2 regions of the Clostridium sp. DL-VIII genome follow, and region 1 is predicted to be linked to the other one. Evidence: riboswitches for the same ligand, from Rfam matches in the RefSeq annotation. Region 1 holds a riboswitch; the other holds the start of a gene.
What was found. Region 1 has a riboswitch for cyclic di-GMP ahead of CDLVIII_RS20970 (hypothetical protein). Riboswitches for the same ligand answer to the same signal wherever they lie in the genome.
Positions count from the first base shown of each region.

Region 2: another riboswitch for cyclic di-GMP. It lies ahead of CDLVIII_RS15310 (IS91 family transposase); the one in region 1 lies ahead of CDLVIII_RS20970 (hypothetical protein).

Region 1 is NZ_CM001240.1:4,557,280-4,565,449, reverse strand. Features, by position in the region: gene spoVAD (stage V sporulation protein AD) at 1-530, opposite strand, end outside; gene spoVAC (stage V sporulation protein AC) at 531-1,010, opposite strand; gene CDLVIII_RS21005 (DUF421 domain-containing protein) at 1,023-1,883, opposite strand; gene CDLVIII_RS21000 (DUF1657 domain-containing protein) at 1,896-2,102, opposite strand; gene CDLVIII_RS20995 (DUF1657 domain-containing protein) at 2,279-2,482, shown strand; gene CDLVIII_RS20990 (YnfA family protein) at 2,772-3,107, shown strand; gene CDLVIII_RS20985 (hypothetical protein) at 3,284-3,559, shown strand; gene plsY (glycerol-3-phosphate 1-O-acyltransferase PlsY) at 3,667-4,260, shown strand; gene CDLVIII_RS20975 (alpha/beta hydrolase) at 4,404-5,216, shown strand; cyclic di-GMP riboswitch class II at 5,541-5,623, shown strand; gene CDLVIII_RS20970 (hypothetical protein) at 5,743-6,051, shown strand; gene CDLVIII_RS20965 (HAD family hydrolase) at 6,251-6,904, shown strand; gene CDLVIII_RS32660 (hypothetical protein) at 6,933-7,058, shown strand; gene CDLVIII_RS20960 (EFR1 family ferrodoxin) at 7,116-7,856, shown strand; gene CDLVIII_RS20955 (aminotransferase class III-fold pyridoxal phosphate-dependent enzyme) at 7,853-8,170, opposite strand, start outside.
Region 2 is NZ_CM001240.1:3,326,987-3,335,156, reverse strand. Features, by position in the region: gene CDLVIII_RS15330 (M56 family metallopeptidase) at 1-967, opposite strand, end outside; gene CDLVIII_RS15325 (CopY/TcrY family copper transport repressor) at 971-1,345, opposite strand; gene CDLVIII_RS15320 (histidine kinase N-terminal 7TM domain-containing protein) at 1,547-3,961, opposite strand; gene CDLVIII_RS15315 (hypothetical protein) at 4,427-4,621, opposite strand; gene CDLVIII_RS15310 (IS91 family transposase) at 4,637-5,866, opposite strand; cyclic di-GMP riboswitch class II at 5,980-6,063, opposite strand; gene CDLVIII_RS15305 (MBL fold metallo-hydrolase) at 6,322-7,143, opposite strand; gene CDLVIII_RS15300 (alpha-glucuronidase family glycosyl hydrolase) at 7,178-8,170, opposite strand, start outside.

The DNA of each region.
Region 1 (8,170 bases):
TCTCCACTTGGACCAAGGACTGCAGCTCCGGCTGCAGTTACTGTCCATTGGGCAGTAGGAGGCCTTTGCACACCATAATCAGTAGGATACCTAAATGTCTTTTCAGCGGCTGCATTATGACTGCATGCAGCTGCTACTGCATATTTGGCAGCTTTGCTGTCTATCAATTGAGCTGCTAATGATAAACCTTCCATAGAACTGGAGCAGGCACCAAAGATACCTAAATAAGGAATGCTCAAAGTTCTTGCAGCAAAACTGCTGGAGATGAGTTGGTTCATTAAATCCCCACTTAAGAAAAAATTAATATCTTCTTTTTGTATTTTTGATTTTTGTATAGCTCTTTCGCAAGCATGCTCTAAGAGAGCTTTTTCAGCTTTTTCATAGCTATCTTGACCAAGCCATAAATCTTCATAAAGTATATCAAAATCATCTGCTAAAGCTCCATTGCTTTCGAAAGGACCACCAACAGCTGCTGAAGCTAATATTGTAGGTTTAGAATCAAAAATCCAGGATTGATGTCCTTTAAGCATTTACATCGCCCCCAGCCATATTATTGTCATTCGTATAGTGGCAACTACAAAGGCAGCAAATACACCATAAACAATAATTGCCCCTGCAAGTTGAAACATATTACCTGCTACTCCAAGAACAAAGCCTTCACTTTTGTGTTCAATTGAAGCAGAGGCTATGGAATTAGCAAAGCCTGTTATAGGAACAGCAGTCCCAGACCCAGCCCATTGACTAAGATGATCATAAACTCCAAGGCCAGTAAATAAAGCTGCTAAAAATATTAAGATTAGATAAGTAGGACCTACAGATGTTTTTTCATCAAAATTAAAATAATTAATAAAAACCAACTGTAGTATTTGGCCAATTGTGCATATAGCTCCTCCTACAAGGAAAGCTCTTATGCAATTTTTCAGAATAGGTCTTTTAGGCTCTATACTGCTTATTAATTCATCATATTGCTGCTCAGTTGTAGTCATTCTTTTCTTTTTCATATTTGACATTTCTTTCACCTTCTAACGTAATAAATATGGTTCTAATTTTTTCATGATTTCTTCTAATTTATCAGCATTTTGCAAGTACATGTTTTTGGCATTTTCATTGTCGCTATCTAAAGAAAATGCCATAAGATCAGATTGACTCTTTTCAATACTTGCATATAGCATCTCTTTAATTTCTGTTTTAGGAACTTGTATCATATCATCAAAAAGATCAACATATAAATCACCGGAAGAATCTACCTGACCAAGAAAAATATTTTCAAGGGAAACTCCTTTGATTTCTAACTGGGTTGTAAGCCAGCCGCGATTTAAGCCAGCATTTGTGAGGCCTTCATTTAATATATTTCCATCCAGAATAACTGTTTGAGGCTCAGCTTTAGATCCGATCTGTTTTCCAAGATCAGAAGCAGTAACTGGTTTCTTATCAGCTTTCAGACTAACGTTTATATCACCGGTGGTTTCCATGACAGCAAATTCAACATCAGCTAAGTTAAATGCTTTTTTAGAGCGGAGTTCCTGCAAAAATTCCTGTCCGGTGATTCGTTCCTTAGATAGATTATCTTCCATTACTTTGCCATTTTTAATCAAAACTCTTTCCTTACCGTGTATTGCGTTATAAATCCATTTACTTCTCATAGAAGCATAATCTAATGCGAGAGGCATTAGTACCCACACTGCAAGTGAGGTTAACCCAAAATAAATATTATCAATCATATTTAAAGAAATTAAAGCAATTATAATAGCTATCACGGCATAAGAAATAAAGTCAAAAGGAGTAGCGTGGGATAAAGTCTTCTTTTTTAAATATCTTGATATAACTAATGATAGAAAAAATAGAATTATTGAATTAAATAATAGTATTGACCAAGTATTCATATTCCACCTCGTTTAGTTGCCTTTGTATTGGGGTTCTTCAAACTCCATGGTTCCTACTCTCTTTTCTAAATCTATCTTAACTTTACTTATTTCTTCAAGTGCTGTATAAAAAGCAGTTTTGGCATCTTCATCACTTTCTTGTAACGAATATGTTCTTAAAGTAGCTTCAGCGCCTTTCAATGTAGCTAACGTTTGTTTCACTTTTGCAATTGCAGTCATATAAAAATCTCCTTTAACTATTAGATTATTTTCTAATTTACTTTAACCAATAAGTTTGATTTTAATTCATTTTTATAATTTGAAAAGGAATATATTTCATCGTAAATAGACTGAATATTTAAATTGATTATGAACAAAATATAGTGGTCGATAAAAATCATAAAGGAGGAATTTTTATGCCAACAGGAAATAAACTTGAGACAGCATTAGCTAGTGCTAAAGGATTAGCTGCAGATATGAAGACATTTTCTTTAGATACAGATAATCAGGAAGCAAAACAAATGTTTAATCAACTTGCAAATACAATGGAAAATGTATCACAAACTATTCAATCAAGACTCGATTTTGTAAAGCAGGAAGAACCACAATATAATAAATAATTGATATACTCTCATATCTAGTTAAATTTATATTTTACAGATGTGGGAGTATATTATTTTCTATATGTAATAAAGATAATTCAGTTAGAAGTTATGAATTAGAGGATGAAATCCTTATAGGAATTTCTAAAAGTATTATTCATGGAAAGTAGTCGATTTATCGTTTTTATTATAAGGAGCTCGCAGGATAAATTACTAAATGTAAGCTGATTAAAATATGTTATAATTCCTATGTACTTATAAATTATGTATAGCAATAGTGCAGATTAGATTAACATAGGAGGGGCACATGGAAATCATAAAATCCATATTTTATTTTATATTAGCAGGAATATTTGAAATTGGCGGGGGGTATCTTGTATGGTTGTGGCTGCGTGATGGAAAAAGTTTTTGGTACGGGATTGCAGGAGCAGTAGTATTAATTCTATATGGAATAGTTCCTACATTGCAGCCTTCAAATGTCAGCTTTGGGAAGGTATATGCAGCTTATGGAGGAATATTTATTGCCTTATCAATTTTGTGGGGATGGAAGATTGATAATATAACACCTGATAAATTTGATTTAATTGGTGGAGCCATAGCGTTAATCGGCGTTATCATAATTATGTATGCACCTAGAGGATAGGATATTGTCACAGAATAAATTGATTAATTTAATATTAAAAACATAATGGGAGATACCGTAGAATTTATTAATTGAATTTACGGTATTTTTTAATAATTTTTAGATGTGATGTTTAGCAATTATTCAATAAGGTAAATATAATAGTTGGGGAACATAAAATAAATAGGGGGGATACTATGGATAGTACTATAGTCTTACTCATATTAGCATTGGTAATAGCTGGGACAGTATATTTTAGTATAGAGTATTTTGAAGATGCTTTGCAAAGGTCTATAATGAGAAATGTGATTTTATTATTACTATTTATTCTAATAGAATTGTGTGGCTTGATGTATATGTCGGGATATTATAATTGTGAGGAGTTAATAAGCATCGTATTTATCTCCGAAATAGATTTGTGTTTAATGATTTTTTCTTTGGTTGAGACTATATATAGAAAATTTAAATTATAGTAAAAGAGTTATTCTAGTTGATATAGAGTGCTTGAATTGTTAACTTTATTATTATGAAAATTAATAATAAGCGTAAATATCATATATAAGAGAGCTAGGTGAAATAAATGATTATTATATTAACAATTATTGTCTCTTTTTTGTGTGGATCAATACCAACAGGATATTTAATAATTAAAAAATTATATGGTATAGATATAAGAACAAAAGGTAGTGGAAATATAGGCTCAACAAATGTTAAAAGAGTAGCTGGAACCCAAATATCTATTATAACTCAGATGATAGATATTTTAAAAGGGATAATTCCAATGAGTTTAGGAATTTGGCTAACAAGGTATGTAGAATTGCCAGTATCAATAGATATTTATTTTTCTATTATTGCATTAGCAGTAATCTTAGGACATGATTATACTCCGTTTTTAAAATTTAATGGAGGGAAAGGAGCCAATACAACTATAGGGGCATTTGTTTTAATTGCACCAATTCCAACTATAACTGGATTCGTAGTTTATTTAATATTACGAGTATTTACAAAAATAGTTTCCATTAGGACTCTTGCAGGAGGAATAACCATACCTACTATGAGTATTGTTTTAAATTTACCAATCTCAATAATAGTAGCTGCTACATTAGCTTGGATTCTTATGGTCATAAGGCACAAAGAAAATTTAATAAGAATTGCACACAAAAAAGAAATTTAATAGGACAAGCTATGGCTAAAAGCTTAATTAATTGAAATTAAACTATAAGTATTAAGAATTTTTAGAATGAATTGATTCATTCACAAATTTATGTTCAGTGAATAATCTAATACTATAATTATAGTTTCTAATGGAGGATATAAATGGGCTATTATATTAGAGTAGAGCCTAATGTGAAAATTTATGTAGAAGATCTTAATGAAAAATGCGACAAAACAATTTTGTTTTTACATGGCTGGCCTGGAAGCCATAAGTTATTTGAATATCAATTTGATCAGCTTCCAAAGATGGGATATAGATGCATTGGAATAGATACAAGAGGATTTGGAGATTCAGATAAACCTTATAGTGGTTATGATTATAACACGCTGGCCGACGATGTAAGAAGCGTAATTGATGCACTAAAGTTATCAAATATTACTCTTGCAGGACATTCAACTGGAGGGGCGATAGCAATTCGATACATGGCCCGTCATAAAGGTAATGGAGTATCAAAATTGGCTCTTTTTGCAGCAGCAGCACCAAGCCTTATTAAACGGCCTAATTTTCCTTATGGATTAAAGGAAGAAACTGTTTTGGAAATTATTAAAGGAACATATATGGATAGACCTAATATGCTTCAAGGGTTTGGTAATATATTTTTCTATCAGCATATAACTAAAGCCTTTTCAGAGTGGTTCCTTAATCTTGGATTTCAAGCAGCTGGATGGGCAACAGCAGAAATTGCGAAGACTTGGATAAAAGAAGTGTTGTTTTCTGACTTGGATAAAATAAATGTTCCTACTTTAATTATCCATGGAATTCATGATAAAGTTGTGCCTTTTGAGCTAGGCGAAGTACAAGAAAAATGTATTAGAAATTCAAAGCTTATTCCATTTAAGTATAGTGGACATGCATCATTTTATGATCAGTATGAAAAGTTTAACAAGGAATTAGTGAAATTCATTGAAGAATGAAGTTATTGTCAATGAATGGCCACAAGATACTAAAAAATATCTTGTGGTCTTACTTATTTGATGCAAATATAGGAGACAAACCACATTGTTATAGGAATGTAGCTAATGAGTATCAGTTTTTCAACACATAATATATTATTTTAAATAAAAAGTTTTGGAATTAAATGTTGAGCATGTTTATGCGAATAAAAAATTGATAATAAATAATAAAATAAAATGTCCCATTAATAAAGTTTAACAATGACTATTGATTTTTATATATTATTCTGATAATATTCATGTATTATAAGATTTACTAAGTATATAATAAATTGTATTAATTTAATAAAACTTGGAAGCTGTGAAGAATTCTTTTATGTGGGCACTTTAGGAATTTGGAGCTAGTTGTGCAACCGGCCAATTTAAACTATTTAATTGTTCAGCAATTGAGTAGTTTAAGTTGGCTTTTTTTATAATAATTTACAAAGAAATAAAAACATAAAATATTTGCAATATACTGATTTCATGTAAATTAGGAGGAGAGAAGATGTTGAAAACACCAATAAATATCGAAGAATATGGAAATTACACTAATAAGCAGCTTTTGGAATGTCATAAGTATTCATTTAATCGCTTGAAAAAAATTAATACTATGATTCCTAAGGAATACCGTGAGATATTAATGAATGTTCCTAGGGAAAATATAGAATATATAGAATCAGTTTTAAAGAGCAGAAAAATAGCTATTCCGAATTACAATAGCACAATACGAAAAATAATGGATAAAAAACATATTACAGGGATTAGTGTTATAATACTTTTATTGTTTATAATTCATATGCTGATTTTAAGATAATTAGGAACTACAATTAGCTTTACAAAATTTATGTAAGGAATAGAGACGAGCTAACGCAAACATACCAAATAGATGTGATGAGTTGTGTACTTTAAAAATTTAATAATGTGATATTTAGGAGACATGTTATAATACCATTAGGTCATATGACCTGGGGTAATATATAATGGTGATATATTCATATGAGGAGGTATGTATTATGGGAAAGTATGATACAGTCATATTTGATTTGGATGGGACATTACTTAATACAATTGAAGACCTTACAGATAGCGTTAATTTTGCATTAGGACTATATGGTTTTCCGCATAAAAGCTTGGAGGAAATCAGAAGTTTTGTTGGTAATGGTGCAGCACGCTTAATAGAACTTGCTATACCAGATGGAACTAGTAATCCTATGTATGAAAAATGTTTTATTGATTTTCGCAACCATTATTCTATAAATATGAGAAATAAGACTGATGCATATGAAGGAATTATGGAACTTTTAAGGCAGCTATTAGAAAAGAAGTATAAAATGGCAATTGTATCAAACAAATTTGATACAGCAGTAAAAGAACTTAATAAAATTTATTTTGAAAAATACATAAAAGTGGCAATTGGAGAATCAGAGAAGGTTTCTAAAAAGCCAGCTCCAGATACTGTTTTTAAGGCACTTGAAGAATTAGGTTCAGTTACTGATAAGTCAGTATATGTTGGTGATTCTGAAGTAGATGTTAAAACAGCGAAAAATGCTGGAGTTATATGTGTAGGGGTAACGTGGGGATTTAGAAGCAGAAAAGTTTTGGAGCAAAATGGTGCAGATTATATTATAGATACTCCACAGGAATTATTAAAAATAATAACCGTATAAGAATTAAATAAAGTTGTTGGTGAGATATATGCATAGTATAGAAGCATATATCTTATCAGCAGCTTTATTTTATATATTTATTTTAGTCATCGTGAACAATTTAGCCTGTTTTGTAACAGTAGCTGTTAATGCTATTGCAATATTTAGTGCATGATATTATACTGTATTCAATAAAACGTTACATCTGTAACGGTTAATTATGGAGGTAATAATGAAGATATTATATTTTACAGCAACAGGAAATAATTTATATATAGCAAAGAGATTAGGGGGAGAGCTTTATTCTATCCCAAAGTTAATAAAAGAAGGCAAATATGAATTTGAAGATGAGAAAATCGGGATAATATTTCCAGCTTATGGATGGAGTGTTCCTAAAATGGTTGAAGAGTTCTTAAATAAAGTTAAATTGAAAAGTAATTATATTTTTGGGATAGTATCTTATGGGGCTCTATCAGGAGGGACTACTAGTCATCTTTTAGAAATTGGAAAAAGGAATAATATTCAATTTTCTTATATCAATGACTTACTCATGATTGATAACTATTTACCAGGCTTTGATATGGATAAGCAAAAAGAAAAGGAATCAAAGAAAAATATTGAAGAGAATCTTGCACAAATTATTAAAGATATTGAAGTTGAAAGGAAATACATTAAAGAACATCCAATAGTAAGAGCAATTTCAAAGAATTTAATGCCAAAATACAAAGGTGATTTTGCAAAGAAATTTAGTGTAGATGATAAATGCAATGGCTGTAAAACCTGCGAAAAGGTCTGCCCAGTAAATAACATAAAAGTAGAGAAGAAACCTACATTTGGTGATAATTGCCAGAGCTGTTTAGCCTGCATTCATCATTGTCCACAAAAATCAATAAGTATAAAAAATGAAAAGAGTAAGGCAAGATTTATAAATCAAAATGTTACCTTGAAAGAAATAATAGATTCAAACAACTAATTATTTAAGAGAATATCTTTAAGTGAAAAACAAAAATTATCGATTTCTGAATAGTTAAGGATTAATGGGGGATATAAGCGTATAATGTTGTACATTTCTGAATATCCAGTGAAAAAACCTTTCTTTAGAAGCTTAAGAAATATTTCTTTAGCTTTGAGATTTTTATCTAGGGCTATAGCAATCATCATGCCTCTGCCCAGAATTTCGCTTATTTCCCCTGTAATTTCTGCGAGTTCATGTAATTTGCATTGTAAATATTCTCCGGCTTTATTTCCGCGTTCTACGAGGTTATTTTCTAGCATTATTTCAATAAC
Region 2 (8,170 bases), 1.2 Mb from region 1:
TTTTTACTTCAGATTTATTATTTACTATGGAAGTTGCCCCAACTAAATGAACTGACTTTGAAAAATGTTCTATCAAATTTATGATTGTAAATCCATATTCCGCAACTTCTTCATCTTCTGTATAAGAAAGTGCAAGTGAATCACAGCATATTTCCATATCCTCTTTCATCTTTCTAAGACCATAATGAATAATTGGATTAAACCAATAAATAGTCTTTAAAAAAATTATTATCCAGTTTATAACTATATCTTTACGTTTAAAGTGAGATAATTCATGAAGAAATACATATCTTAATTTATCAACAGATATTATCTTATGAATATCCTTGGGAATTAGAATTATTGGATTAAAGTAACCCAGTAGCGCTGGCGTTTTTACGCTAGAAGTCTCAACTAGCAGTATATCTCTTTTAATCTTCATTTTATTTTGGCAGTATTTTAAAACATCTAAAAATTCGATGTTATTTTGTATGGACTCGCTGCTTATCTTATTTCTCAGTTTTTTATATGCAAATAGAATATATGTGAATATAAACACTGCTCCCATAAGCCATACAAGACTCAATGTAGTTAAACTTGATAAACTATACCTATTAATTTCGTTATTGCTAAAATCAATGGAATTTATAGTTCCTAGGATAACATCATGATTAGACATAGAACTAGCTTGGCTGCTACCCTTTTCTAACATACTTCCAAAATGTACTTCTTTATTAAGAATTAATAACAATATATTTTTTCCTAATTTATTTATAAGATTAAACATGCTTAAAGTGCTCTCAGGAAGCTTAAATATGGTTAAACGCAGTATTACTAAAAACCATAATGCATACTGAAACTTTATACCTATTCTCTCTTTGTAAAATCTTCTAAAAATTAAAATTAAACAAATCAATATGCTGCCAGTGATAGATGTTTGAAATATTATTTTAAATAGCTGATCAAGATAATTAAAATACTCGTACATACACTACTTATTCCTCTCGTCTAATATCCTTTTAAGATCATCTATATCTTCTTTGCTTAAATCACTTTCTTTTATAAAACTTACTAGCATATTTTTAATAGCTCCATTATAGACTTTACTTAAAAATGTTTGATTCTCTGCACGTATACATTCATTTTCATTTACAATTGGATAATATAAGTATTTTCTGCCTTCTTCTTTAAATCCAAGTGCATTCTTGCTAACCAATCTGCTTATTAATGTCTTTATTGTTTTAGGCTTCCAATCTTTTGTATCTTCTAATGCCTCAATAATTTGATTTGATGTGCGTGGTGAATCTGTCCAGACAATTTTCATAACTTCCCATTCTGCCTCAGATATCTTAGGTATTTCTCCCATAACTTTCACTCCTCTTTTTTTGTATTACAATTGTAATCTATAATTAGAATACAACTGTAATCCTTAATTGTCAATATATGTCTTCGATACATTTTATATATTTTTTTGCATGATTAAAAAGATTTGATTTCAATACTAGTCTTGAAATCAAATCTTACTTAAATAATTTCTATTTTTTATATACCTATTTATTATAACACATTATATTTTTTCACTTTTCACCACACGCTTATATTCATACATTCGCGCATCAGCTATTTTTAATAGTTCATTAAATTTCATTCCGTCCCTCTGACCGTTGACTATTCCATAACTATAACTGCAAACAATAGTCCTCTCACCAAGGCTTATTGGATTGCTTTTAAAACTCTTAGCAAGTTCCTCAAATCTATTCACCAAATCTCCTTGATCTATATCAAAGAATATCCCTATAAATTCGTCCCCTCCAAATCTTCCTATAATGTCAGAAGTTCCTCTTAAAGTACTTAATCCTTTGGCAAAAGTTTTAATCAACTCATCACCACACAAGTGCCCATAATTATCATTAACGAATTTTAAACTATTTAAATCAAAAATAGCTGCACAAAATTCTTTTTTATCTGCACTCTCACTATAAATATTTGTATTAACCAATTGCTCAAAATAGCTTCTATTATAAACATTAGTTAATTTATCGTACCTAGATAAATACAAGGTTTCTTCATAAAGTTTATGTTTGGCAATTGCAATGGAAGCTTGATTTCTCATATATTCCATTAACTCTATATCTCCTTCATTAAATGCATTATTATATATACTATCAATATTTAAAAATCCATACAATTTACCCTCTATAATAATAGGCGAACTAATAGAAGACCTTATTTTTACTCCTTCCATTGTATCTAGCATATTTATATTCTGGGATTTATATATATCATTGAAAATAACAGTTTCATTTATTTTTTCTCCGTTATTAAATCTTAAACGGTGTTCATCCAGTTTAATTGAAAATGTCTTAATTTCTTCTGAATCATAACCTTTTGCTACAGCTATTTTCAAATTTTTATCTTCATCCAAAAGTAATATTGAACCACTGTTTTGCTCATCAATGCAATTAATAACTTCATCTAATATTAGTTGGAGTAAATCATTAATATTAGTTATTTCATTAATAGAATATCCTATCTTAACCATTACTTCCTTTAACTTTAATAGCTTATCTATTCTTTCTCTATTCTTCTTTTCTTCTGTAATATCCATTATTACACCGACTAATCCTTTATTTTTGTCATGCTCATCTTTAACCACTGATTTACTAAAAATCACATCATGATATGTATTATCATGATGTTTAAGCTTTGATTCATAAACTTGAGTCCCATTTTTCTCAATTAAATTTCTATCAGATTCATAATATCTTTCTGCTAGACCCTTTCCAAATACATCATAAGCAGTGTTTCCTATAAGTTCTTCTTTCGTTATTCCCAAAAATTCTACAAATGCAGTATTAAAGTGGTTATATCCCCCCTGTTCATCTTTAGAATATATTGGATGAGGAATAGCATTCATAAGAGTTTCAAGAAATTTAAAATTATCAGCCAACTTCTTTGTATGCAGCTTAATTTCAGTAACATCGTTAAAAATTAAGATTTTCCCAATGATTTCATCATTTTTTCTATATATATTATTTATATTTATCTTAAAATATCTAAGCTTATCATAATTTTTTATTGTTATTAAACTTTCATTATAAGAATCGCTATTTAAAGCTTTCAATACTTCCTTATATTCCTTTAATACCTCATCTATTTTTTTATCACCAGCTTTTATATTTTTTAATTCTGAAATTATATTTTGAGATGAATCATTAAAGTTAACTATATTATTTTCAGAATCTAGTATTATGACTCCATCTAACATATTAGAAAAGACTTTTTCTAATGCTATTGGCGCAAGTTTTAATAGTTTAAAATTTAATATAGCATAGCTGGAAATTATCCCCGAAAAAGAAAATGCTACAGGACACAAATCTAAATTAAAAGGCATTAATCGCAATGTATAAACAATATCTGAAATCCATGGAATTATCCAAGCCATTATTAATAGTAGTATTTGTTTTCTTACTATTGATACTGCTTTAGAATAGGCAAATATAAATATTATTAATCCTGCCAGCATTGAAGAATATGTATAAACAATATTCAGCCAATAAAAAGGTCCTTTTACTATTTCTACAATTGGAAAAATGCCATCATTATTCATATATAAACTCTCATAAAACAAATGATGAAAATCATTTGTATAATTCATTATCAATGTAATTACAGGTACAATATAAAATAACTTTAAAGTACTCTTTTTTAATCGCTCTTCATATCCATTAAAATTAAGTGCAAGCATTAGCCAAACCACGGGTAAAAATGCTATTCCAAGATACTCAACTTTTATCCAAAACTTCACCTTTTCAAGGCTTGTACTTAATATTTCAAATCCATATCCAAATTCATATATTGATACGGGAAGCAAACACATAGACATATATACTTTATTTTTCTTCCATGAGAAATATCCTATAAAAACTAAAACTACTGCTGACGCAAAAAGTACTAAACTAAAATAATAATTTACGTTCAAAATATCACACCTCATCCGTATTAACCTAATGCAGTCCAGAATCATACATTTTTCTTTTGTACAATTTAACTTAGCATACTGTATCAATACTTAACTATAATTTATATTTAAACCAAGATTATTACCCTAAATACCCTCTTACATTTTCTGCGATTTAAAATTTTTTATAAACTCTTATATATATGTTGCAATTGTTTTTCCGCATTTTGCATCTGTATATTTACTTAGCAGATAGGCATCTTAACTATAATTTTATTATTACAACATTTATATACAGGCATACAACTATTGCTTCTACTAATTAATAATTATCATTTCTTAGAAACTTTTAATATCCATACGCTCTCATTATTTTGTAAAAAAACAGCCAGTAGAACAAAAGTGTCTGCGACACGCTCCTTCGGAGAAATTATTAATAGTTAAATTAAAAACCATAGAGATTGCTGTTCCTCTATGGTTTTCTTCTTATAGTTTATAACTTTTGCCATATACCCCATTGTATTCTTTAGGTCTCATAACTCCACCACATTTTTCGCATGAAAAACAAGGCGGTTCATCTATATTACTTTGATCCATCTCATCAAAGTATTCTACAACCTCCCTAGGTATATTTTCTGTTATTCCACAATTTAAACATTTATATGGTATTATATCTTTCACTTAACATCCCTCCAACTATGTTGTTGTCGGCTTTATTTTACCATATAGTACTCCTTTTGCAATTGCATATATTTCCAGGATGTTTTCTAATTTTTCTTTCCCTTCACTTATAAATTTATCTTTAAAATATTCTCGCATCGAGCCGTATCGTGGATACACTATATCATTAAATCTCATCTTACCACCACATTTAGAACATTTGCATGGATCTACCCCAAAAGACGCAAGAATTCGATATTCCCACTTTTCTATTGATTTCTTAATTTGTATTATTTTCTTATCTATCATCTTGATAAATTGATCTTTATCCTTACATCTCCTCGAATACAGTCCAAAATATCTCACCATTTTAAAATTCTTGTCTGGTATATGTATTATAACTTTTTTTATAAACTCAAAGACTGGCACTTTCTCTATTATTTCTTTATTGTCTTCATGTCTTTTATATTTAAATGTTACACTTTCACCATCATACGCAATTATTCTTGATTCTGCTATCGCAGGTCGTCCAACATATCTTCCAATATATTTTGCAGCTATCTTTGCTGATTTTATTTCATTTTTAGCATGAACATAAAATCCATCTTTATTATTTTTATATATTTTGTTCTTTAATCGTCTAAAACTATCTTTATTTCCTTCTCTTTTTATTATTTCATCTAATAATATTTTTTGCCATCTCTTTCTTAATGCTTCATACGAAAAATATTTAAAATTTCTCCAGGTAGTTAGCTTACCCTTTCCACCTTCTGTAACCATCATGTGGACGTGGGGATTCCACTTTAAATCTCGTCCAAAAGTATGTATAACTGCTATAATTCCAGGTATAAATTCTTCTTTTTTATTTTGCTTATACATCCAACTCGTAACAGCTTTAGCTGCACATTGCGGAAGTAACTTCAGCCTATCTCTTTCTCTTCCGAAGTAATTTCTAAGTTCCTCTGGTATTGTAAATACCATATGTCTATGCTTTACATTTATTAATTTTCCCAGCATTCCATTAACCCAATTATCAACATAAACCTTTCCACATGATGTACAAAATCTACTTTTACAAGTGAACCCAACTTTCTTTATTTCGCCACATTCCTTACATTTTAATTCAATATAACCATTACTTATATCCTTGCATTTCATAACTTTTTTTACTTCTGCAATAACACTAGGTCTAATTCTGTTTTTATATCTTTTATAAAATTCATTCCAATTTTCCTCTAATATTCTTCTTAATTTACTCTTAATCATTTCATCAATTTACCACATATATTTTTCTAATGCAAGTCTACGCCGCGCTTTCAGCGAGCGCGATTTTTATACTTTCCTATACAATAAAAAATAAAAATATAGTAATTTATATTTTTTATGCTGGTCGGTTGTACCAATCACTCAAAGTTATCCAGGTACCCAAATACAGAAAACTTATCATAGTGTCCAATTTATATATTGTATTTTTAGTATAATCATTACCCATTTCTTGTGGTAATATTACCATGTTTGTGGAAAAAAATCAATGTATTCTATTTATACTACATAATTGAATATTTTATACAAAAAGTATATTAAAGACATCCTAAGTCTTATAATTTATATAACGTAAATTAACTATAGCTTAAAATATCTTATAAATTAATTTCAAAATAAATAACTCACGAAAATCTAACTTTAGATTTCCGTGAGTTCTATTATGGAGACTATGATTTCTACAACTTATCTTTACTAAAAACAATAGAAACAAAATCAGGACTAATAAAAGGTTCTCCACCCTCAAAATACATAAATGCTTCATAAGGGTATGCTTCATTAAAATACGGTGTACTTTTAGAAACATCAATATTATTAACGCAATGAATCAGCCTATTTAATAATACTTTGCTATAAAGTTCAGCAGAATGAGAAGTAACATTAATATCAAACTCTAATTTATTTAACTTTTCAAGGCTATTGAGATATTCACTTATGTTTTTACTTTCTTTTAGAAACATCCATACATGCTGTAATATTGTATCCCCTGAAAGCAGTAACTTATTCTTTCTGTCAATTAGTGAAATACAGCCAGCAGTATGCCCTGTACAATAAATTACTTCAAGCTCATATCTTCCTAAGTCAAATACTTGTCCTTCTTCTACCGGAATATAATCTATCTTATAAAGCCTATTTACATAATCTTCTTCTTTAAAATCTCTTGGAAGCATTGCATTTTTCTTATAATTATCAATAGTTTTATTTCTCTTGTCTGATAATAGAATATCCTTTACTAAGGCTATATCATCTTCATGAATGTATACTTCATTAAATTGATAATTCCCTCCCATGTGGTCAAGGTGACCATGGCTATTAATCACAATAATAGATAAATCTGTTATTGATTCAACTACTTGTTTTAAGTTTCCAATACCATAACCTGTATCAAATAATAATGATTTTTTACTTCCTACTATTAAGGTGCAGCATATCTTGTTCGGATCGCTTATATGATATACTCCATCCATTATTTTCTTAATATTATAATATTGATTATCCATACAAACACCTCTTCTCTTGATAAACTATATATTACTATTCATAAATCCTTCTATTTTTACTATCCTTAATTCCTGTCTTTCTGTAAAAATAAGTATTTACCACGTCTCTCCATTCCTTTGCATCTTTTATTTGTATATCCAGCTTTTCTAACACTGCATTAAATATCTCATCATTAATGTGCTCTTTTAATCTTAGCCAATTTTTTTTAAAGCCTTTGACTTCCTCAACTCCTTCAAAATGAGTGTCATATATATGCTGAATCACAGTCTTTCCTGTACTCAACTTATAGGTGTAAGGAACATGGTGAAAGAATAATAAAAGTTCTTCTGGGCAGCTTTCCAAGGATTCATACATCTTTGCTACAGGTTCCTTATACTGCAGCGTATATGCAGTTCCAGTGGCAGCTGTTCGATCTACCCCTAAGGCTTTAAAATCAGCATAATGATAAGTGCCCCAAAGAGAATATTCATACCCATCTACACTTGGACCATAATGATGATTAGGGTTTACCATCCACCCTATACCTAATGGACTAGTATACTTTTCATATATCTCTCTAGATTTAAGCAACATAGAAATTATTATTTCTTCACATTCTTCATCACATGCAAAAGTCAGCTTAATCCATTCTTTTGTTATATCCAAAGCACTAAAATCAGGATTCCATGTGAGCCTTCCAAATCCATATAAATTAGCTTGTGCTAAAGGATGTCCGGTCCAACAGAAACTATCACCTATATTAGAAACTCCAGCTATTCCACCGTATTTACTATTAAATAAACTGCCAGATACTACTTTTTTAACTTCTGATCCCTTACCTTTTGCATAAGTATCAAAATCTAAGCATTCCTTCCATAAAGGTACAAGATAACATAGATGCTTTTGCTGACCAGTATACTCTTGTGTAATTTGAAATTCCATAAATTCATTAGTTTCTTCCATAGCTCCAAATAATGGGGATACTGCTTCTCTTATTTGAAAATCCATAGGTCCATATTTTATTTGTAAGACAACATTATCTAAAAA